4 regions of the Cumulibacter manganitolerans genome follow, and region 1 is predicted to be linked to each of the others. Evidence: riboswitches for the same ligand, from Rfam matches in the RefSeq annotation. Region 1 holds a riboswitch; each other region holds the start of a gene.

Region 1 (5,327 bases):
AGCGGTCCCAGCCCGACGTGGCCTCCTCGAGGAGCGCATCGAGCTCGTCCTGCCGTTGCAGGCGCCGCGGCAGCGTTGCGAACCGCTCGTCACTCACCCACTCCGGACGCCCGAGGACGGCGGCGGTCGCCGCCCATTGGTGGTCCGTGAAGCAGGAGATCGCCACCCACCGGTCGACGCCGGCGGCCCGGTAGATGCCGTGCGGCGCGGCCAGCTTGTCCGGTGAACGGTTGCCGCGGCGGGTGAACCGCCGGCCGTTGACTGTGTAGTCCAGGAACGCGGTGCCGGCCAGGTACATGCCGGTCTCGACCTGTGACGCGTCGATGTGGCAGCCCTCGCCGGTGCGGGCGCGCCGGTGCAGCCCGGCGAGGATCGCGGTCGCGGCGTTGTACGCGCCGAACCAGTCCAGGTAGCTGTATCCGATCCCGGCCGGTGGCCACGGATCGGGCAGGCCGGACATCTCGGTGAGCCCGGAGAACGCCTGCGCGGTCGGCCCGAACGCCTTCGCGCGCCCATAGGTCCCGCGATCGCCGAGCCCCGACTGCTGCACGTAGACGATGTCCGGCTTGAGCTCCTTGAGCCGCTCGTAGCCCAGGCCCATCCGCTGCATGGTGCCCGGCGAGTAGCCCTCGATCACGACGTCCGCCTTGCTGATCAGCTGCTCGAGGATCGCGCGGCCGCGCGGGTCCTTCAGGTTCAGCGAGATGGCGGACTTGCCGCTGTTGATCTCCATGAAGTTCGCGGACTTGTTGACGGTGTCCAGCGGCGGCGGCACCATCGGCAAGCTCGCGGCATCGCGCTCGGCGCGCCCACCGGTCGGGTACACCACCTCGGTGAACCGCATGCCGTCGAGCCGCGACTCGTGCTCGACCTTGATCACCTCGGCACCCATCGCGGCCAGGAACTTGCCGGCGCCCGCCGACGCGAGCATCCAGCTGAGGTCGACGACCCGCAGCCCAGCCAGCGCGAACGGCTTGCCGTGCATCGAGTGCTCGGCCGCTTCCTCGCGGGCGGTCGGCTGCGGGCCGGCCCGGCGAACCGACCACGCCTCGAGGACGGCGCCGTTGTGCTCGCCGACCATCGGCGCGCGGGGTCCGGTCACCCAGTCGGCCTGGTCGCACACCCATCGCGGGCCGATGTCGACGAACGACTCCCCCAGCTCGGGATACTCGACCGCGGCGAAGGTGCCGCGGATCCTCCAGTGCTCGTCCGACAGGTTCTCCTCCGGGCTGCGCACGGGCGCCCACGAGAGCCCGCGGTCGAGCATCTCGCGCCAGAAGCCCTTGTCGTAGGTGAAGCGGCGTACGAGACGGTCCATCGCGGCGGTGAGGTACTCCCGCCGCTGGAGCCGGTAGTCGGCGTCCTGCCACTCGGCGCCGTCGAGCTCGCCCTGCATGCCGTACTGGCGCAACGCGGCGAGGTCGCCCTCCCAGCTCGACGGGAAGTTGCGGACGTAGGTCGCGTACGGCAGCAGATAGCGGCCGTCCTTGGTCTGGCTGAGAGCCTTCGGAGTGGGCACCGGGGAGCTGTGCCGGCCGGTCTGACGGTGGTGCGGCCGGCGCAGGGCCAGCCAGTTGGGCAGGTCGATCTCGGTGTTCACGGCGTTGGCCTGATGGACCGAGCAGGACAGGTACTGGCCGCGGCCGGTGCGCTCGCGGTGCAGGAGCGCGCCGAGCAGCGCGATCACGCCCTGCTCGCCGGCCACGTGGTAGGCGTGCCACATCTGCGGCGCGATCGGCGGCGTGTCGTAATGCCCGTCGGGCTCGGGGTCGTACCCGGAGTTCATCGCCATCCCGCCAAGAGCCAGATGCACCAGATCGCTGCCGAGGAACCCGGCCCAGGGGCCGTCCTCGCCGAACGGGGTGATGCGCAGGTACACGAGCCCTGGGTTCGCCCGCGACAGCGCGTCGTGGCCCAGCTCGCGGTCGGCGAGGTAGCTGCCCGGACGCGCATCGATCACGACGTCCGCATGCTCGGCGAGGCGGGCGAACGCCTGCCGACCCGCCGGCGTGTCGAGATCGACGCTGACCGAGCGCTTGGCGACGTTGTAGTGCCAGAAGTAGAGGCTGCGCTCGGGGTGCGGCTCGTCGCGGTAGAAGGGGCCGTACCGGCGGGTGTGCTCACCGCCGAGCGGCTCGATCTTCACGACGTCGGCCCCGAGGCCGGCCAGCAGCTTGCCGGCGTACTCGCCCGCCTCGTCGGCGAGCTCGAGGACCCGCAGGCCGCCCAGATAGGTGTCCGTCGCCGGCCGCGCCTCGCTCATCTGCCTGCCTCTCCCGATCTCGTCCCTGCCCCGAGCCGACTACGCCCCGGGGAAGATGTCAACGTCATCCCACGGACGTGATGCCGCCCACAAGGGTTGGCGATCCGCGAATCGTCGTTTACTGTTCAACGAGGTCACGAGAGTCGCCGTCAAGCCCTGGCTCGGCGACCAGCAACCCCCGTCTCGCGGAGGGGTGCTCCAGGTGAGGACCGGGCCGGATCGCACGAGCGATCGGCAAGCGCGAGATCGCCGATGCGGAAGGAGAAGCCAGTCATGGACGCCACGTCTGGTATCCACGCCGCACACTCCCGGCCGCTGGCCGGTCACGAAGCCGCGTGGCGGCTGTACGTCGACCTGGCACTCGTCGCCAGCATGCGCTGTCCGCGCTAAGAGCGCGTTCCAGCCCGACGTTCGCTTCACACATCACCTGAGGGACACCTCCGTCCCGTCGCAGCCGCGGCACCGATTCCGCTTGCGCGCTCGACACGCCTTCCTTCTGCGGCGGTGATGTGCCCTTTCACCACGAGGTGCCTCCACCATGTCCACCAACCCCCCAACTCTTTCGCGCCCTTCCGAGAACATCGGGCTATCCGTCGCCCTCGACGGCGCTGGCTGGCATCCGGCCGCCTGGCGCGAGCCGGCGGCACGGCCCGCGGACCTGTTCAGCACCGCCTACTGGGCCGACCTCGCGGCCGAGGCGGAGCGCGGTCTGCTCGACTTCGTCACCATCGAGGACTCGCTCGGTCTGCAGTCCGATCACTTCGGCGGCCCACCCGACTCCCGAACCGACCAGGTTCGCGGCCGTCTCGACGCCGCCCTGATCGCCGCCGCACTCGGGCCGGTCACGTCCTCGATCGGCCTGGTGCCGACGGTCACGACCACCCACACGGAACCCTTCCACGTCTCGAAGTCACTCGCCACGCTGGATTTCGTCAGCCACGGCCGTGCCGGCTGGCGCGTCCAAGTCTCCAGCAAAGCACACGAAGCTGAGCATTTCGGACGGCGCCAGATCCCCGCTATAGGTCGGAACTGGGAGTCTGACGATGCGTCCCGTCGCGTGGTGCGCGAGCTGTTCGACGAGGCGGCCGACGTGATCGAGGCGGTTCGCCGGCTGTGGGACAGCTGGGAGGACGACGCGGAGATCCGCGACATCGCCACCGGCCGCTTCATCGACCGCGGCAAGCTGCACTACATCGACTTCGAAGGGCCGGCCTTCAGCGTCAAGGGGCCGTCGATCACCCCTCGACCGCCACAAGGCCAGCCGGTCGTCACCGCGCTCGCCCACGCCCAGATCCCCTACGAGCTGGCGGCCCGCGGCGCCGACCTCGTGTTCGTCACGCCCCAGACCGTCGACGAGGTGCCCGGGATCATCGAGCAGGTCCGGTCGGCCGAGGCGTCCGTCGCGCGCACGGGCACACCGCTGCTGATCAACGCCGATCTGCTCGTGGTGCTGGACCACACCGAGCAGGCGGCACGCGACCGCCGCCACCGTCTCGACGACCTGGCCGGCTCGGCGCTGCAGTCCGACGCCGCGATCATCGCCACCACGCCCGAGCGGCTGGCCGGCCTGCTGATCGAGTGGGCCGACGCCGGCCTAGACGGCTTCCGCCTACGCCCGGCCGCGCTGCCCACCGACCTCGTCGCGATCACCCGCGGCGTCGTCCCGCACCTGCAACGAGCCGGCGCCTTCCGCAGCGGCTACTCCACCACGTCCCTCCGCGAGCATCTCGGGCTACCCGTAGCCGTCAACCGCTACGCCGCAATCGCCTAACGGAAAGAAAAGTAGACATGAGCAACCAAACGACTCGTAAGCAGATCATCCTCGGCGCGCATTTCCCCGGCGTCAACAACACCACCGTCTGGCGTAACCCGGCTTCGGGCAGCCAGATCGACTTCGCCTCCTTCAGGCACTTCGCGCAGACAGCCGAACGCGGCAAGCTCGACTTCCTGTTCCTCGCGGAGGGGCTCCGGCTGCGTGAGCAGCGCGGCCTGATCCATGACCTCGACGTCGTTGGTCGGCCCGACACGTTCGCCGTGCTGGCGGCGCTGTCGTCGGTTACCACGCAGCTCGGGCTCGCCGGCACCATCAACGCCACCTTCAACGAGCCGTACGAGGTTGCCCGCCAGTTCGCCACGCTGGACCAGCTTTCCGGCGGCCGGGCCGCCTGGAACGTCGTCACGAGCTCGGATGCCTTCACCGGCGAGAACTTCCGGCGCGGCGGCTTCCTGCCGCACGCGCAGCGCTATACCCGCGCACGGGAGCACGTCCAGACCGCCCGGGAGCTGTGGGACTCCTGGCGCAGTGACGCGATCGTCGCCGACAAGGAGGCCGGGCAGTTCCTCGCGGACGGCACGGCCGGGGCGTTCGCGCATGACGGCGAGCACTTCAAGATCAGCGGCCGGTTCAACGTCCCGCGCAGCCCGCAAGGGCATCCGGTCGTCTTCCAGGCCGGCGACTCGAGCGACGGAAGGGAGTTCGCGGCACAGTCCGCCGACGCGATCTTCACCCGCCACGGCACCCTGGAGGAGGGCGTCGCGTTCACTCGTGACGTCAAGGCTCGCGCGCGCCGCTACGGGCGCGACCCCGACGACCTGAAGGTGCTGCCCGGAGTGGGCTTCATCCTCGGCGATACCGATCAGGAGGCCGCCGAGATCGCCCGTGAGGTGCGCTTCGAGCAGGTGAGCCCGCAGACCGCGATCCTGCTGCTCGAGCAGGTCTGGAACCGCGACCTGTCGTCGTACGACCCGGACGGGCCGCTGCCCGCGGAGGACCCGGACGTCGAGTCGATCTCGATCATCCAGGGCCGCGCCCGGCAGGTCGACGGCATCCTGGAGACCGCGCGTCGCTACCGCCGGATCGCCGAGGAGAAGAACCTCAGCATCCGCGAGCTCATCGTCGAGGTGACCGGCCGTGGGCTGTTCGTCGGCAGCGCCCGGACGGTCGCCGACGAGCTCGACCGCTTCGTTCTCGCCGGCGCGAGCGACGGCTTCATCCTGGTGCCGCACATCGTCCCGTTCGGCCTCGACGGCTTCGTCGACCAGGTCGTGCCGCTGCTGCAGGAGC
Region 2 (5,327 bases), on a different contig from region 1:
ACGGTGCCGGCTCGGCGCAGGTGAGCCCCGACCGGGTCAAGGTCGTCGTCCCGGACAACACGTTCGACGGGGTGCCCTACCGTCACGAGCCGACCATGCACCTGCTGCCGCCGCACCTGGCCGCCCTCGAGGAGTCGCTGGTCGGCAAGCGGCTCGAGCTCGCCCGGCGGTACGCCGCGGCGAACGGCCTCAACCGGCGGACCGGCGCGGCGGCGGCCAAGGTCGGCATCGTGACCTCGGGCATCGCCTACCTCGACGTGATGGAGGCGCTCGCGAACCTCGGCATCGACGAGGAGTCGATGCAGCGCCACGGCATCTCCGTGCTCAAGCTCGCGATGGTGGCCCCGCTGCTGCCCGAGGAGATCGACGACTTCGTCCGTGGTCTCGACGAGCTCGTCGTCGTCGAGGAGAAGCGGCCGCTGATCGAGCAGCAGATCAAGGATCTGCTGTTCAACGTCGCCGACGCCCCGCTCGTCGTCGGCAAGCACGACGAGAACCGCGAGCCGCTGCTGCGCGCCCACTACGACCTCGGCGCCGACGTGATCACGGAGGTGCTCGCGCGCCGGCTGTCCAAGCGGCTCGACATCCCGTCGGTCAACGCGTGGCTGACCGCGCGGCTCGCTCCGCCGGTGCCCGCGCCGGCACGGCGCCGCCAGCTGCCGCTGCTCCCGCGGACGCCGTACTTCTGCTCGGGCTGCCCGCACAATCGCTCCACCGTCGTCCCGGCCGGCTCGATCGTCGGCGCGGGCATCGGCTGCCACGCCATGGCGATGTTCCTCGACGAGGACCGGGTCGGCGACGTCCTCGGCACCTGCCAGATGGGCGGGGAGGGCGCACCGTGGGTCGGCATCGAGCCGTTCGTCGGCGACAAGCACCTGTTCCAGAACATCGGCGACGGCACCTTCCACCATTCCGGCTCGCTCGCCGTCCGGTTCGCGGTCGCGGCCGGCGTCAACGTGACCTACAAGCTGCTCTACAACTCCGCGGTCGCGATGACCGGCGGGCAGGACGCCGTCGGCGGCATGTCGGTGCCGAGCATCGCCGCCGAGCTGCTCGCGGAAGGCGTCAAACGGGTCGTCGTGACCACCGAGGAGCCGCACCGCTACGACGGCGTCACGCTGCCCAAGGGCGTCGAGGTGCGGCACCGCGACAAGCTGCTGCAGACGCAGGAGGAGCTCGCGGCGATCCGCGGCGTGACCGTGCTGATCCACGACCAGGAGTGCGCCACCGAGCTGCGCCGCAAGCGCAAGCGTGGGCTGGTCGCCGAGCCCGAGACACGGATCTTCATCAACCAGCGGGTGTGCGAGGGCTGCGGCGACTGCGGGGACAAGTCCAACTGCTTGTCGGTCCAGCCGGTCGAGACCGAGTTCGGCCGCAAGACGGCGATCCACCAGCCCTCCTGCAACAAGGACTACTCGTGCGTCGAGGGCGACTGCCCGAGCTTCCTGACGGTCACCCCCGGCACGGGCGCCGCGCAGGCGCCGAGGAGGGTCGCGCCGCCGATCGACGCCGCGATCCTGCCGGACCCGGAGGTGCACGTGCCGGAGGACGAGTTCGCGATCCGGTTCACGGGCATCGGCGGCACCGGGATCGTCACCGTGTCGGCCATCGTCGCGCAGGCCGGCATCATCGCCGGCCGGCACGTGCGTACCCTCGACCAGCTCGGGCTCGCGCAGAAGGGCGGTGCGGTCGTCTCCGACATCAAGATCGCGGCCCGGCCGATCGAGGCGGCCAACAAGATCTCGACCGGCGAATGCGACCTGTACCTCGTGTGCGACCTGCTGGTCGGCGCCTCCGACGCTAACCTCGCCGTCACCGCGGCCGACAAGACGATCGCGGTGATCAACAAGGCGCACACGCCGACCGGGGCGATGGTCGCGCACACCTCCGTGCTGTTCCCGCCGGACGACGCCACGGTGGGACGGATCGACGACGCCACCCGCGCCGACCGCAACACCCTCGTCGACGCCCGGCTGGCCACGCTGGGCCTGTTCGGTGACGACCAGTACGCCAACGTGTTCCTGGTCGGCGTCGCGTTCCAGGCCGGCGCGCTGCCGATCCCGGCGTCCGCCATCGAGGAGGCGATCACGCTCAACGGCGTCCGGGTCGAGCAGAACATCCAGGCCTTCCGCCGCGGACGTCAGCTGGTCAGCGACCGGGCGGCGGTCAACGACGCCGTCGACGCGTTGGGGCTGGATCACCTGCGCGAGAAGAAGAACGCGAGCGCGCCGTCCAACGCCGGCGTCGCCGTCGCCCGCGCGCTCGGCGGCGAGGACGGCGAGCTGCGCCGGCTGGTGACGCTGCGTGCCGGGGAGCTCGTCGAGTACCAGAACCGGGCGTACGCCGCGCGCTACGTGCAGTTCGTCGAGAAGGTCCGGGCCCGCGAGGCGGCCGTCGCGCCGGGCTCGACGGCGCTCGCCGAGAACGTCGCCAAGCAGCTGTACAAGCTGATGGCCTACAAGGACGAGTACGAGGTGGCCAGGCTGTCGCTGGACCCCAAGCTGCGCGCCGACATCAAGGCCACCTTCGGCGAGGACGCCTCGTTCGCGTTCAAGCTGCACCCGCCGATGCTGCGGGCGCTGGGCATGGACTCCAAGATCGCGCTGCCGCAGCCGGTCGGCGAGGCGGCGTTCAAGGCTCTGGTCAAGATGAAGCGCCTGCGCGGCACGCGGCTGGATCCCTTCGGCAAGGCGGAAGTACGGCGCGTCGAGCGCGCTCTCATCGACGACTACCGCAGCGAGATCGACGGGCTGCTCGGCACGCTGAGCGCGGCGAACCTCCCGGTCGCCGCGCAGATCGCCGACCTGCCGGACATGATCCGCGGGTACGAGGAGATCAAGCTGGGCAACGTCCGGGCCTATCGCGACCGGCTCGCGACGCTGCGCTCGAACTACGCCCGCACGAGTACGTCCGGGAAGGCGACCGAGGGGGTCCAGTAGCGCGGCGATGTGACGACGATCGCGAGACAGTTGACCGCGGGGCGGATGGCGTGCTCGAATATGCGCACCATCCAGAGCGGCTGAGAGATCTGGCTCGACGACGCCGCAGCAACCACCCCGATCTCGGGACAGGTGCTCACGCCAGGATCGATGGAGGACTCCATGCGCCACACCGCCCCGCCGCGGTCGCACCATCCGCACCTGCGCATCTTCGTGGACCTCATGCGCCGCGGCGTCGGCGACTGTTGCTGACGCCCGCCTAGCACCGCCTCCGTCTCTCGCGCGCGCCGCGCGCCGCCTTCTTCTCGGTTCGATCGCCTACCCGGCGGTCGATCCTCGCGCATCATCTTCACGTCTGGTTCCGAATTCCCATGTGCATCGCCTGCCCTCCCGCCTCCGTCCGCCCCTTCGAACGCGCCGTGGCCCGCTCGGTGTTCCGCCGCGCCGCCTACCCCACCTGGATCATCACCGGCTCCACCGACGACGGCCCCGTGGGCTTCACCGCGACCTCCGTCGTCTCGGTCTCCATGGAGCCACCGCTGGTGAGCTTCAACCTCAGCCGGACGTCGTCGTCGATCGGCGCGATCCGCCGCGGCGACCGGATCGCCGCGCACCTGCTCGACGCCGCGCAGACCGACCTTGCCGGCCGGTTCTCGCGGGACCCCTCCGCGCGGTTCCCCGACGACGGCAGCTGGCGACCGGACAGCAACGGCCTGCCGGCGCTCACCGACACCTGCGCCCGCCTGGTCCTCGTCGTCCGCGAGCTGGTGGAGGCCGGGGACTCGTACGTCGTGCTCGCCGCCGTCGAGAAGGGCTCGGTCAACTCGGCGGTCCCGCTGCTGCACCACCGCGGCGCGTTCACCCCCGGCGACCGCCTGCTCCCGTCCGCCTCCTAGCCCAGCCGCTTTCCCATCATGAAAGGGATGTCATCCTCATGACCTCCGCACCCCTGCACTTCGCCTACTGGGTCCCCAACGTCTCCGGCGGCCTCGTCGTGTCGAACATCGAGCAGCGCACCAGCCACAGCCCGGCGTACAACATCGACCTGGCCCGCACCGCCGAGCAGGTCGGGTTCGACTACGCGCTCACCCAGGTGCGCTACCTCGCGTCGTACGGCGCGGACGCGCAGCACGAGTCGGTCAGCTTCTCGCTGGCGCTGCTCGCGGCCACCGAGCGGCTGAAGGTGATCGCCGCCGTCCACCCGGGGCAGTGGCCGCCGCACGTGCTCGCCAAGCTCGCGGCCACCGCGCAGGAGACCACGAACGGCCGGTTCTGCCTGAACGTCGTCTCCGGCTGGTTCAAGCGCGAGTACACCGACCTCGGGCTCGACTGGCTCGATCACGAGGAGCGCTACCGGCGCAGCGAGGAGTTCATCGAGGTGCTCCGCGGGCTGTGGGACGAGGACGGCTTCACCTACCGCGGCGACTTCTACCGCACCCGTGACGTCACGTTCCGGCCCCAGCCGAAGGTGGCGCCCGAGGTCTTCCAGGGCGGCAACTCGACGTCCGCCCGCGCGATGGCGGCCCGCCTGTCGGACTGGTACTTCATGAACGGCAACACCGTCGACGGCGTCCGCGAGCAGGTGCTGGACGTCGGGGCCCAGGCCGAGCGCAACGGCCACCGCGTGCGGTACGGGCTCAACGGCTTCGCCGTCGTCCGCGACACCGAGGCGGAGGCGACCGCGGTCGTCGAGGAGATCATCGCCAAGGCGGACGTCGACAAGGTCAACGACTTCGGCGCCGCCGTGCAGCAGGCCGGTCAGGCGACGTTCGACAGGAAGGGCATGTGGGCCGACTCGGAGTTCAAGGATCTCGTGCAGTACAACGACGGGTTCCGCACCGGCCTCATCGGCACGCCGGAGCAGGTCGCGCGGCGCATCATCGAGTACAAGAAGGCCGGCGTCGACCTGCTGCTGCTGGGCTTCCTGCACATCCGCGAGGAGGTCGAGCGATTCGGCCGCGAGGTCATCCCGCTGGTCCGCGAGCTCGAGGCCGACCTGGATCGCCAGCTCGTCGCGACCCCGTAGCCAAGGATGGTCGGCGGCCCGGCCGCGGGCCGGCGGCCGCCCCTAGACAGATGCCGTCGACTTTGGCACGTTGACCAGCACAGCGGTGTACGCCGCTCCGAGCCGAACATTGACAGGAGCATCCATGTCCTCGACCGAGCTGATCGACCCCGTCGCCCTGCGTGGCCGGCAGAAGCCACTGAAGGACGCCTACCGCGAGGACCCGGCGTCCGCGATCGTGGTCAGCACGGCACGCGCCGTCATCGACCCCGACAGCCTCTCGGCGACCGTCTCGACGTGGGCGGGCGACGTCCGCGCCGGGTTGCACCCGGCCGCGGGCGGCGACGGCTCGGAGGCCTGCTCGGGGGACATCCTGCTGGAGG
Region 3 (5,327 bases), on a different contig from region 1:
TTCATCTTGGGGTTCCACCGGCGGGTCTGGTGCCCGAAGTGGACGCCGCTGTCGAGCAGCTGGCGCATGGTTACGACGGCCATTGCCGTTCTCCTTCTTCCGACCGCCCGGCCAACCACGCCGATGCGGTCCTCACTGGTTGTCGGCGCCGCCGGTCGGCGACGCCCCTGGCGCCCCGACTCGACCGGTATGCACCGGACCATTGAGGAGTCGACCCGCGAGCGGGTCTGGACGCGCGAAGTCGGTCCGCCGGCAGACGCCGGACGAACCGCTGTCAACCATGGTACGGGATGCCGGGCGGCGACGTCCCGCCGGATCAGTGTGTCGCGGCCCGCACGCCGGCCTCGCGCAGCTCGGCGAGCGAGCTGTAGCCGTCGACCGCCATCAGCAGATCGGCCTCGGCGAGCACCGAGCGCAGCAGGTGCACGATGGCGTCCTCGCCGCCGACCGCCGCCGCCCACGCGTACGGCCGGCCGATGGCCACCGCGGTCGCGCCCATCGCGATGGCCTTCGCGACGTGCGTGCCGGACCGTACGCCCGAGTCGAACACCACGGGGACCTCGCCCGCGGCCGCGACGACGTCCGGCAGCAGCTGCAGCGCGGACAGTCCGCCGTTGGCCTGGCGCCCTCCGTGGTTGGAGCAGTAGACGACGTCCACACCGAGGTCGACTGCGCGGCGCACGTCCGCCGGGTCGCACAGGCCCTTGAGCATCAGCGGCAGGTCGGTCAGCTCGCGCAGCCAGGCGAGGTCCTCCCACGACAGGGACTGCCCGAAGACACGCCCGAACAGCCCGACGGCGGCCGCGGGGTCCTCCTCCGGAGCGACCGCGAGGCGCGCGCGGAACACCTCGTCGGTGAAGTAGTTGCTCAGGCAGTAGCCGCGCAGCTGCGGGAAGTTCGCCGTCGAGAGGTCGCGCGGGCGCCACCCGGTCACCCACGTGTCGGCGGTGACGACGATGCCGCGGTACCCGGCGCGTTCGGCCCGGCGGACCAGGCTCTCGGCGAGCTCCCGGTCGTTGGGCGTGTAGAGCTGGTAGAAGCCGGGGGTGTCGCCGAGCGCGGCGGCGACGTCCTCGAGCGGGTCCTGCATGAGGGTCGAGCCGATCAGCGGGACCCCGGTGCGGGCGGCGGCGCGGGCGGCGGCCAGATCACCGTGCAGGTCCTGGGTGCAGATGCCCAGCACGCCGACCGGCGCCATGAGCAACGGCGTGGGCAGCCGGACGCCCGCGAGATCGACGCCGAGGTCGCGCTTGGTCGCCGCGCGCATCATCCGCGGCATGATGCCCCAGCGGTCGAAGGCGCTCACGTTGGCGCGCTGCGTCTGCTCGTCGCCGGCGCCGCCGGCGACGTACGACAGGATCCACGGGGGAAGCGCCTCGGAGGCCTTGCGCTCGAGCGCGGCGTAGTCCATCGGGAACCGGGGCTGCTGCCCGGCGAGGCCGGCCTGGTAGATCTCCATCTGGTAGTCGCCGAATGCCATCCGTTGCTCCTTCGCTGATCACTGCCGTCGTGTCGCACAGTATCCGGTCGATCCACAGGCGGCGTGTCGTCCACAGCCGCCGCGCTGCGGGTCGCGCCCGCGACGCCGGGACGCTGTGCTGGGGGCATGAATCGGCTCGCGTTCCGGACGACGCTGCTCGCCCTGCTCGTGGCGGCCGCGCAGCTGCTGGCGGCGAACCCGTCGGCCGCCGCCGCCGGGTACCGTTGGCCGCTCGATGGGGCGCCCCCGGTGATGCGGGGGTTCGACCCGCCGCCGAAGCCTTGGCTGCCCGGTCACCGCGGCGTGGATCTCGCGGCCGCCCCCGGCGCCGCGGTCTTCGCGGCGGCCGACGGCACGGTCGCGTTCGACGGCTCGGTCGCCGGCAAGCCGGTGGTGTCGATCGACCACCCGGGCGGCGTGCGGACGACGTACGAGCCGGTCGTCGCGACCGTGCGGGCCGGGCAGGGCGTCACCCAGGGCCAGCAGATCGGCGTGCTGCAGGACGGCCATCCCGAGTGCGCGGCAGACGCGTGCCTGCATTGGGGCGCCCGGCGCGGGGAGGTGTATCTCGACCCGCTGCGCCTGCTGCGGCCGCGGCAGGTGCGGCTGCTGCCGCTGTAGCGGCCGCCCAGCAGCCTGCGAGGCCGCCGCGAGACGACGGTCGGCGGACGCCGCCGCGGCGGCGGTCGGCGCACCCCGCCGCGGGGCCGCGCCCGGCGATCACGTACCCTCTTCGGGACAACCATCACGACCGGTCGAGGGACAGGCCCGAAGACGCCGGGGCAACCACCTGAGCAGCGCGAGCTGCACGGGACGGTGCCAAGTCCTGCGGTGGCCGCGAGGCCGACCGGCAGATGGGGTTGCGTCAGCCGTCGCGCTGCCGTGATTGCACCTGGTCGATCCGCATGGCGTCGTGCCCTTCGACCACGAGGTGCCACACCATGAGCGAGTTCTCCCGAATCACCGACGCCGTTCGCGCCGGCCTCGAGAGCGATACCCAGCACGGGGCGGTCGTGCCCCCGCTGCACCTGTCCAGCAACTTCACCTTCGCCGGGTTCGGGGAGCCGCGAAAGTACGACTACACGCGCAGCGGCAACCCGACCCGCGACCAGCTCGGTTGCGCGATCAGCGATCTCGAGGGCGGCGCCGGCGGCATCGTCACCGCGACCGGGATGGGCGCCATCACCGTCGTGCTGCACGCGCTGCTGTCCCCCGGCCAGCGCCTGATCGCGCCGCACGACTGCTACGGGGGGACGTGGCGACTGCTGGACTCCCTGGCCAGGAAGGGCTCGTTCACAGTCGACCTGGTCGACTTCACCGACCCGGCCGCGCTCGACGCGGCGCTGGCGGCCGAGCCGGCCCCAGCCGTCGTGTGGATCGAGTCGCCGTCCAACCCGCTGCTGCGGATCACCGACATCGAGGACGTCGCGCGGCGCGGGCACGCCGTCGGCGCGACCGTCGTCGCGGACAACACGTTCCTGTCCCCGCTGCTGCAGCAGCCGCTCGCGCTCGGCTGTGATGTCGTGGTGCACTCGACGACGAAGTACCTCAACGGGCACAGCGACGTCGTCGGGGGTGCCGTCATCAGCGCCACCCCGGAGCTGCACGAGCAGATGGCGTTCTGGTCGAACACGATCGGCATCACCGGCAGCCCGTTCGACGCCTACCTCACGCTGCGCGGCCTGCGGACGCTCGCGCCGCGGCTGCGGGCACACCAGGAGGCCGCCGAGGCGGTGGTCGCGGCCCTGGTCGCGCACCCAGCCGTGGCACGCGTCAACTACCCGGGCCTGCCGAACCACCCGGGGCACGCCACCGCGGCCCGGCAGCAGAGCGGCTTCGGGGCGATGCTGTCCTTCGAGGTGCGTGGCGGTACGCCGGCCGTGCGCGCGCTGCTGGAGCGGCTGCGGCTGTTCAGCCTGGCCGAGTCGCTCGGCGGCGTCGAGTCGCTGGTGGCCCATCCGGCGACCATGACGCACGCGTCGATGTCGGCCGAGGCGCGCACGGTCGCAGGGATCGGCGACGGGCTGCTGCGGCTGTCGATCGGCATCGAGGACCCGCGCGACCTGGTCGCCGACCTCACCGCCGCCCTGGACGCGGCCGGCGCGGCCGGCTGAGCTCAGGCCCGCGGGTGCGCCTGGTCGAACGCCGCGCGCAGCCGCTCGACCGAGACGTGCGTGTAGATCTGCGTCGTCGCCAGCGACGCGTGACCGAGCAGCTCCTGCACCGAGCGCAGGTCGGCGCCGCCCTCCAGCAGGTGGGTGGCGGCGCTGTGCCGCAGCCCGTGCGGGCCGACGTCCGGGGCGCCCTCCACCGCGCCGGCGGCCCGATGCACCACGCGCCGCACCTCACGCTGGTCGATCCGCCCGCCGCGAACGCCCAGGAACACCGCGCTGCCGGTCCGCGGACCGACCAGGTCGGGTCGCCCGGAGCGCAGGTAGGCCTCGAGGGCGCGGCGTGCCGGTACGCCGATCGGCACGCTGCGCTCCTTGTCGCCCTTGCCGAGCACGCGCAGCAACCCGCGCGCGTCGTCGAGGCCGTCGAGGTCGAGACCGACCAGCTCGCTGACCCGGATGCCGCCGGCGTACAGCAGCTCGAGCATCGCGCGGTCGCGCAGGGCGAGCGGATCGTCGCCGTCCACCGACCCGACCAGGCCGGCCGCCTGCTGCTGGCTGAGGACCTCCGGCAGCGCGCGGTGCGCCGACGGTGAGGCGAGCTGCGGTCCGGGGTCGGCCTCCAGCAGGCCCTGCGCGGCGGCGTACGCCGTGAACGAGCGGGCACTCGCCGCGCGGCGTGCGAGCGTGCTGCGGGCCGCGCCCATCGTCCGCGACTTCGCGAGCCACGACCGCAGCACTGCGAGGTCGAGTTCGGCGACCGACTCCCCCGACATGCGGCGCAGGTGCTCGAGCAGGCTGCGCACGTCGGATACGTACGCCTTCACCGTGTGCGCGGACACCGAGCGTTCGAGGGTGAGCGCGCGCCGGTAGGCATCGAGGACGTCGGCCATCGCGTCGGGCAGATCGGTGTCGCTCACCCCCCTACGGTGACGGACCGGCCGCGGGGCGTTCAACCCGACCCGCCGGGCGCGGCAGGAACGTTATCCGGGGGCTCGCCGCCACCGCCCGTCGAGCTGCTGCACGTACCCCATCAGCTCGAGGACGGTGAGCCCGCGGAGCACCTCGGGGGCGGCGAGCGCCGAGGTCCGGGCGATCGCCTCGGCCGGTGCCGGCCGCCTGGCCGGGACCGCGTCGAGCAGCGCACCGAGGCCCTGGTCGAGCTCGTCGCCGGGCCGGTCGGCCCCGCGCTCGTCAGGTGCGAGGTCGATGCCGGGCAGCGCGATCGCCTCGAGCACGTGCGCGGTGCTGCCGACCGGGACGGCGCCTTCGTCGCGCAGCATCTGCAGGCAGCCGGCCGACGTCGCGGACGTGACGGGACCGGGCACCGTCATCACCACCCGCCCGAGGTCGCGGGCTCGTCCGGCCGTGGACCGTGCGCCGCTGCGCAGGGCCGCCTCGACGACCACCGTGCCGAGGCCGAACGCCGCGATCAGCCGGTTGCGCACCAGGAACCGGTTGCGCATCGCCGCCGCGCCCGGCGGCCACTCGCTCACCAGCGCGCCGTGCTGGGCGATCTGCGCGAGCAGCAGGTCGTTGGAGCGCGGGTAGAAGCGATCGATGCCGCAGCCGAGCACGGCCACCGTGCCGCCGCCCCCGCCCAGCGCGGATCGGTGCGCCGCGCCGTCGATGCCGTTGGCGCCGCCGCTCACGACGGTCACCTGCCGCTCGGCGAGACCGAGCGCGAGGTCGCCCGCGACGTACTCGCCGTAGCCGGTGGCCGCCCGGGCCCCGAC
Region 4 (5,327 bases), on a different contig from region 1:
TTCCAGGGCGACGTCGCTGCGGGCGGAGTACTTCAGGTCCTGGCCGGCGAGCCGCACCCGCACCTCGCCGTACCCGGTCGCCGGGATGCGCGTGATGACGACGCCGAGCGCCCCGGCGACGTCGTCGTCGGAGAGGGTGCGGTCGGTGCGCATGTTCATCAGCCCCCGGGACAGCCGGACGGCGAACCAGGCCAGCGGGAGCGCGCCCAGCAGGCCGATGCCGGCGCTGAGCACCGCGCGGACCGCGTCACCGGGGATCGGCAGCAGGGCGCTCGCGGCCGCTCCGGCGAAGCCGACACCGCCGATGAACGCGGCGACGGCCGGGAACGAGAAGGGCCCGTCGGCGTCCAGGCCGCCGAGGTGCAGGAGGTCGCCGACGACCAGGGCCAGCAGCAGCAGGCCTGCGCCGAGCGCGCCGGCCGTCAAGAAGCCCAGCGTCACCGGGTCCACGTCTGCTTCCTCTCACGAAGTCTTAACAGAATAGCGAACCGCCGCGCACCCGAGGAAGGCGATGCGCGGCGGTCGCGGGACGTGCGGGACGGTGGCTACCTGGCGGCCTCGAAGCCGGTCTCGAGGTCGGCGAGGATGTCCTCGATGCCCTCGATGCCGACGGCCAGCCGCACGAGGCCGGGCGTGACACCGGCCGCGGTGAGGTCGTCACCGGAGAGCTGGCTGTGCGTCGTGGTGGCCGGGTGGATGACCAGCGAGCGCACGTCGCCGATGTTGGCGACGTGGCTGTGCAGCGTCAGCGCGTCGACGAACCTCGCGCCCGCCTCCTTGCCGCCGGCGATCTCGAAGGACAGCACCGCGCCGGCGCCCTTGGGCGTGTACTTCTGCGCGAGGTCGTAGTACGGCGAGCCCTCGAGCGAGGACCAGATGACCTTCTCGACCTGCGGGTGCCCCTGCAGGAACTCCGCGACCTTGCGGGTGTTCTCCAGGTGCCGGTCCATCCGCAGGCTGAGGGTCTCGATGCCCTGCGAGACGAGGAACGCGTTGAACGGCGAGATCGCCGGCCCCAGGTCGCGCAGCAGCTGCACGCGGGCCTTGAGGATGAACGACAGGTTCGCCCCGAACGCCGAGCCGACGCCGAGGTCCTTGGCGTAGGTCAGCCCGTTGTACGACGGGTCGGGCTGGTTGTAGTTCGGGAAGCGCTCCGGGTGCTGCGCGAAGTCGAAGCTGCCGCCGTCTACGATCACGCCGGCGATCGACGTCCCATGGCCACCGAGGTACTTCGTCGCGGAGTGGATGACGACGTCGGCGCCGTGCGAGAGCGGGTTGAGTACGTACGGCGTGGCGATCGTGTTGTCGACGATGAGCGGGACGCCGGCGTCGTGCGCGACGGCGGCGATCGCCTCGATGTCGAGGATCTGGCCGGACGGGTTGGCGATGGTCTCGCCGAAGAACAGCTTGGTGTTGTCGCGGACGGCGTCCTTCCAGGACTGCGGATCGGTCGGGTCGGTGACGAAGGTCGTCTCGATGCCGAGCTTGCGCAGCGTGTGCTTGAGCAGGTTGTAGGTGCCGCCGTACAGCGACGGCGAGGCGACGACGTGGTCGCCGGCCTCGGCGACGTTGATGATCGCCAGCGTCTCCGCCGACTGCCCGGAGGCGAGCAGCAGCGCGCCCACGCCGCCCTCCAGGGCGGCGATCCGTCCCTCGACCGCCTCCTGGGTGGGGTTGGTGATGCGGGTGTAGATGGGGCCGAGGTCGCTGAGGGCGAAGCGGGCCGCGGCCTGCTCGGCGTCCTTGAACACGAACGACGTCGTCTGGTAGATCGGCAGCGCGCGCGAGCCGGTCACCTCGTCGGCGGTCTGGCCGGCGTGGATCTGCTTGGTCTCGAACGACCAGTTCTCAGGGGCGGTGCTCATGACAGTTCTCTCCCGTGGAGGTCAGGGGTCCTTCGATGCCGAAAGAACCCGCGCTTGCAGGCGATCGGACCTGATCGCCTGCCCGGTCCTCACCCGGAGCACCCCACCGCAGGTGGAGGGTTGCCGTCCAGCCAGCCGGGGCTTGTCGCTGGATCTCGTGACCTGGTTCAAATTTATACGACACCGGATCGGGGCCCGGCAGCCGGGGCGTCGTTCGCCGGAAGGTCCCGATGACGTTGTGGTTTTGTTACCCGTTGTCAATCGCACCGGCCAGCGCGCTCCCGGTAACGTGAGCGCCGGTCGTCGTTCAGCACCTGCAGTGTGTGTGCGGGGAGCAAGACCCGGGCCCGGCAACCGTGGGGCCTGAACCCAGCATCACATCAGGAGTGCACGTGGCACAGGGAACCGTGAAGTGGTTCAACGCCGAAAAGGGCTTCGGCTTCATCGCTGTCGACGGCGGCCAGGACGTCTTCGTCCACCACTCGGCGATCGTCATGGACGGCTACCGCGCCCTCGACGAGGGCCAGCGCGTCGAGTTCGAGGTCACCCAGAGCGACAAGGGCCCGCAGGCCGACCAGGTCCGCATCGTCGGCTGACCCGCATCACCCTCTGATCTGCCCGAAGGGCCCGCACCGAGTCTCGGTGCGGGCCCTTCGGCGGTCCGGGTCAGAGCAGCGGGATCAGGGCGGTGCGGTCCTCGACGGGCAGCCACCACTGGCCGTCGACGAACGCCTCGGCGACGGCATGGAAGTCCATCGGGTCCAGCCCCGGCGCGTAGACCGCGGCCAGCCGTGCGGGGACCGACATCCCCCGCAGCAGGGCGATGACGAGGTGCGCGAAGTCGCGGCACACCCCCTGGCGCTGCCGAACTCGGACTGCGCGACGTGGAACAGCACGTCCACTCGCTGTACCGGCTGGGCCGGAGGTACACCTGCTCCGTGCGTTTCATGCGATCCTTCCGGGCCGCCTCAGACGGCGAGCCGCGTCCCATTCTCCGACAGCTCGGCGAACCCGCCGGCGGCGCGCTCGAAGGCCGCCGCCGCGCGCAGCACGAGGGCGTCGTCGTTGCGCCGGCCGACGATCTGCAGACCGACCGGCAGCCCGTCGCTGAGTCCGCAGGGGATCGAGGCCGCGGGCTGCTGGGTCATGTTGAACGCCGCGACGTAAGGGCTCCAGGACATCCAGTCCTCGGCGGCGTACGCCGGCGGCGCGAGGACCCCGGCCTCGAAGGCGACCAGCGGCAGGGTGGGGCCCACGAGCAGGTCGTAGCCCTGGTGGAAGCGGCCCATCGCCGATCCGAGCTCTGCCTTGAAGGTGGACGCCGCCACCAGCTGCGCGGCGGACAGCGTCTCCCCCCGCCGGGCCATCTCGACCAGCGCCGGGTCGAAGAGGCCGCGACGGTCCTCCGGCACCGACTGGTAGACCTTCGCGAGGCCGCCGTGCCACAGCACGGACAGCGCGCCCGCGACCCCGGAGAGGTCCGGGCAGTCCTCGACGACGTCCGCGCCGAGCGAGCGCAGCACGTCGGCGGCGGCGGCGACGCTGCGGGCGACCCCCGGCTCGATCGGCACCGGCAGGCCGAAGTCCGGCGTGAAGGCGATGCGCACGCCCGCGAGCCCGTCGACGTCGGCCGTGGGGTCGTACACCGGCGGCCCGGGCCAGCTGGTGCCGTCGCGCGGGTCGGGGTGCGCGATCGCGGTCAGCAGCAGGCCGACGTCCGCGACGCAGCGGGCCATCGGGCCCTGGTGCGACATGCCCTCGAACGGACTGCCCGGCAACGCCGCAACGCGCCCGTAGGTCTGCTTGATGCCGGCCAGGCCGGAGAACGCGCACGGGATGCGGATCGAGCCGGCGCCGTCCGAGCCGAGCGCGAGCGGCCCCGCCCAGGCGGCGAGCGCGGCGGCCGCGCCCCCGCTCGAGCCGCCCGGCGTGCGCTCGAGGTTCCACGGGTTGCGGGTGACGCCGGTCAGCGGGCTGTCGGTGACGCCCTTGCACGCGTTGTCCGGCAGCGTCGTCCGGCCGAACAGCACCGCTCCCGCCTCCAGTAGACGGTCGACGGCCGGACCGTTCTCCGGGGCCGGCCCGGCGTCGGTGGTGGCCGATCCCTTGCGGCACGGCAGCGCGGCCATCGGCACGTTGTCCTTGATGGACGTCGGGACGCCGTCGATGCGGCTCAAGGGGGCACCGGCGCGCCAGCGCTGCTCGGCGCGACCGGCCTGCTCGAGAGCGGCGTCGTCGAGGAGCGTGGTGAACGCGTTGATGTGGTCGTCGACGGCGTGCGCGCGCTCGAGCACGGCTCGGGTCGCCTCCACGGGCGAGAGCTCACCCGAGGCGTATGCCGCGGAAAGCTCGGTGGCCGTCAGCTGAACGAGGTCGGTCATGCGGCCAACCCTGCCGCCGACGGGCCGCCGGCGCAACCTGCCACCCCGAGCTAGCAGACCTGGCGGCACCAGCCGTGCGGGTCGGCGGCGCGCCCGAGCTGGATGTCGAGCAGGTGCTGGCGCATCGCCATCGTCTTCTCGCCGACCTGCCCGCCGGCGATGTCCGCCGAGTCGGTGTCGCTGGCGAAGTGCACGATCGGCGTGATGACCGCCGCGGTGCCGCACGCGAAGACCTCGGTGATCGCCCCGGAGCGGGCGCCGTCGATCAGCTCGCGCAGCCCGACGGTGCGCTCGATCGGCGTCAGGCCGTGCTCGGCGGCGAGCGCGAGCACGCTGTCGCGGGTGACCCCCTCGAGGATCGTGCCCAGCCCCGGAGTGATCAGCTCGCCGTCCGCGGTCACCAGGCAGATGTTCATCGTCCCGGACTCCTCCAGTGAGGAGCCGTCCGGATCGAGGTAAAGCACCTGGTCGCAGCCGTGCTCGGCGGCCTCCACCTGGGCGGCCAGGCTCGCGGCGTAGTTGCCGCCGCACTTCGCCGCGCCGGTACCGCCGCGCGCCGCCCGCGTGTACTGCGCGCTGATCCACAGCCGCACGCCGGGCGCGTCGCCGGCCTGCTTCTTGAAGTACGCCTCGGCCGGTGAGGCGATCACCCGGAAGGCGATCTCGTGGGCCGGCCGGACGCCGAGGAACGGCTCGACGGCCACCATGTACGGGCGCAGGTAGAGCGACTCCTCGGTGTGCACGGTGGGCACCCAGGCGGCGTCCGCCCGCACCAGCTCCTCGACCGCCCGCAGGAAGTCGTCGGCCTCCATGGCCGGCAGGCACAGGCGGGCCGCCGAGCGCTGGAAGCGCGCCGCGTTCATCTCCGGCCGGAACAGCCAGATCGATCCGTCGTCGCGGCGGTAGGCCTTCAGGCCCTCGAAGATCTCCTGCGCATAGTGCAGCACGGCGGCGGCGGGGTGCAGCACGAACGGTTCCAGCGCGCGCACCGCGTCGTCCCGCCAGCCGCCGTCGGGCGTCCAGGTCGCCGCGGCCATGTGATCGGTGAAGTGCACGCCGAAGCCGGGGGCGGCCAGGATCT

Evidence for each region. Region 1 has a riboswitch for S-adenosylmethionine ahead of F8A92_RS05360 (LLM class flavin-dependent oxidoreductase). Riboswitches for the same ligand answer to the same signal wherever they lie in the genome.
Region 2: another riboswitch for S-adenosylmethionine. It lies ahead of F8A92_RS05725 (flavin reductase family protein); the one in region 1 lies ahead of F8A92_RS05360 (LLM class flavin-dependent oxidoreductase).
Region 3: another riboswitch for S-adenosylmethionine. It lies ahead of metB (cystathionine gamma-synthase); the one in region 1 lies ahead of F8A92_RS05360 (LLM class flavin-dependent oxidoreductase).
Region 4: another riboswitch for S-adenosylmethionine. It lies ahead of F8A92_RS11005 (bifunctional o-acetylhomoserine/o-acetylserine sulfhydrylase); the one in region 1 lies ahead of F8A92_RS05360 (LLM class flavin-dependent oxidoreductase).

What each region holds. Positions count from the first base shown of each region.
Region 1 covers NZ_WBKP01000009.1:48,651-53,977, forward strand. Annotated here, with positions in the region: gene F8A92_RS05355 (CaiB/BaiF CoA transferase family protein) at 1-2,263, opposite strand, end outside; SAM riboswitch class IV at 2,396-2,510, shown strand; gene F8A92_RS05360 (LLM class flavin-dependent oxidoreductase) at 2,802-4,034, shown strand; gene F8A92_RS05365 (NtaA/DmoA family FMN-dependent monooxygenase) at 4,052-5,327, shown strand, end outside.
Region 2 covers NZ_WBKP01000010.1:23,176-28,502, reverse strand. Annotated here, with positions in the region: gene F8A92_RS05730 (indolepyruvate ferredoxin oxidoreductase family protein) at 1-2,939, shown strand, start outside; SAM riboswitch class I at 3,004-3,096, shown strand; gene F8A92_RS05725 (flavin reductase family protein) at 3,359-3,835, shown strand; gene sfnG (dimethylsulfone monooxygenase SfnG) at 3,874-4,965, shown strand; gene F8A92_RS05715 (OsmC family protein) at 5,090-5,327, shown strand, end outside.
Region 3 covers NZ_WBKP01000026.1:23,814-29,140, reverse strand. Annotated here, with positions in the region: gene rpsB (30S ribosomal protein S2) at 1-83, opposite strand, end outside; gene F8A92_RS10850 (alpha-hydroxy-acid oxidizing protein) at 317-1,480, opposite strand; gene F8A92_RS10845 (M23 family metallopeptidase) at 1,607-2,101, shown strand; SAM riboswitch class I at 2,220-2,341, shown strand; gene metB (cystathionine gamma-synthase) at 2,422-3,594, shown strand; gene F8A92_RS10835 (tyrosine recombinase XerC) at 3,597-4,511, opposite strand; gene dprA (DNA-processing protein DprA) at 4,575-5,327, opposite strand, start outside.
Region 4 covers NZ_WBKP01000027.1:5,315-10,641, reverse strand. Annotated here, with positions in the region: gene F8A92_RS11010 (hypothetical protein) at 1-450, opposite strand, end outside; gene F8A92_RS11005 (bifunctional o-acetylhomoserine/o-acetylserine sulfhydrylase) at 546-1,865, opposite strand; SAM riboswitch class IV at 1,911-2,028, opposite strand; gene F8A92_RS11000 (cold-shock protein) at 2,258-2,461, shown strand; partial or broken gene F8A92_RS10995 (transglutaminase-like domain-containing protein) at 2,532-2,768, opposite strand; gene F8A92_RS10990 (amidase) at 2,834-4,246, opposite strand; gene F8A92_RS10985 (branched-chain amino acid aminotransferase) at 4,297-5,327, opposite strand, start outside.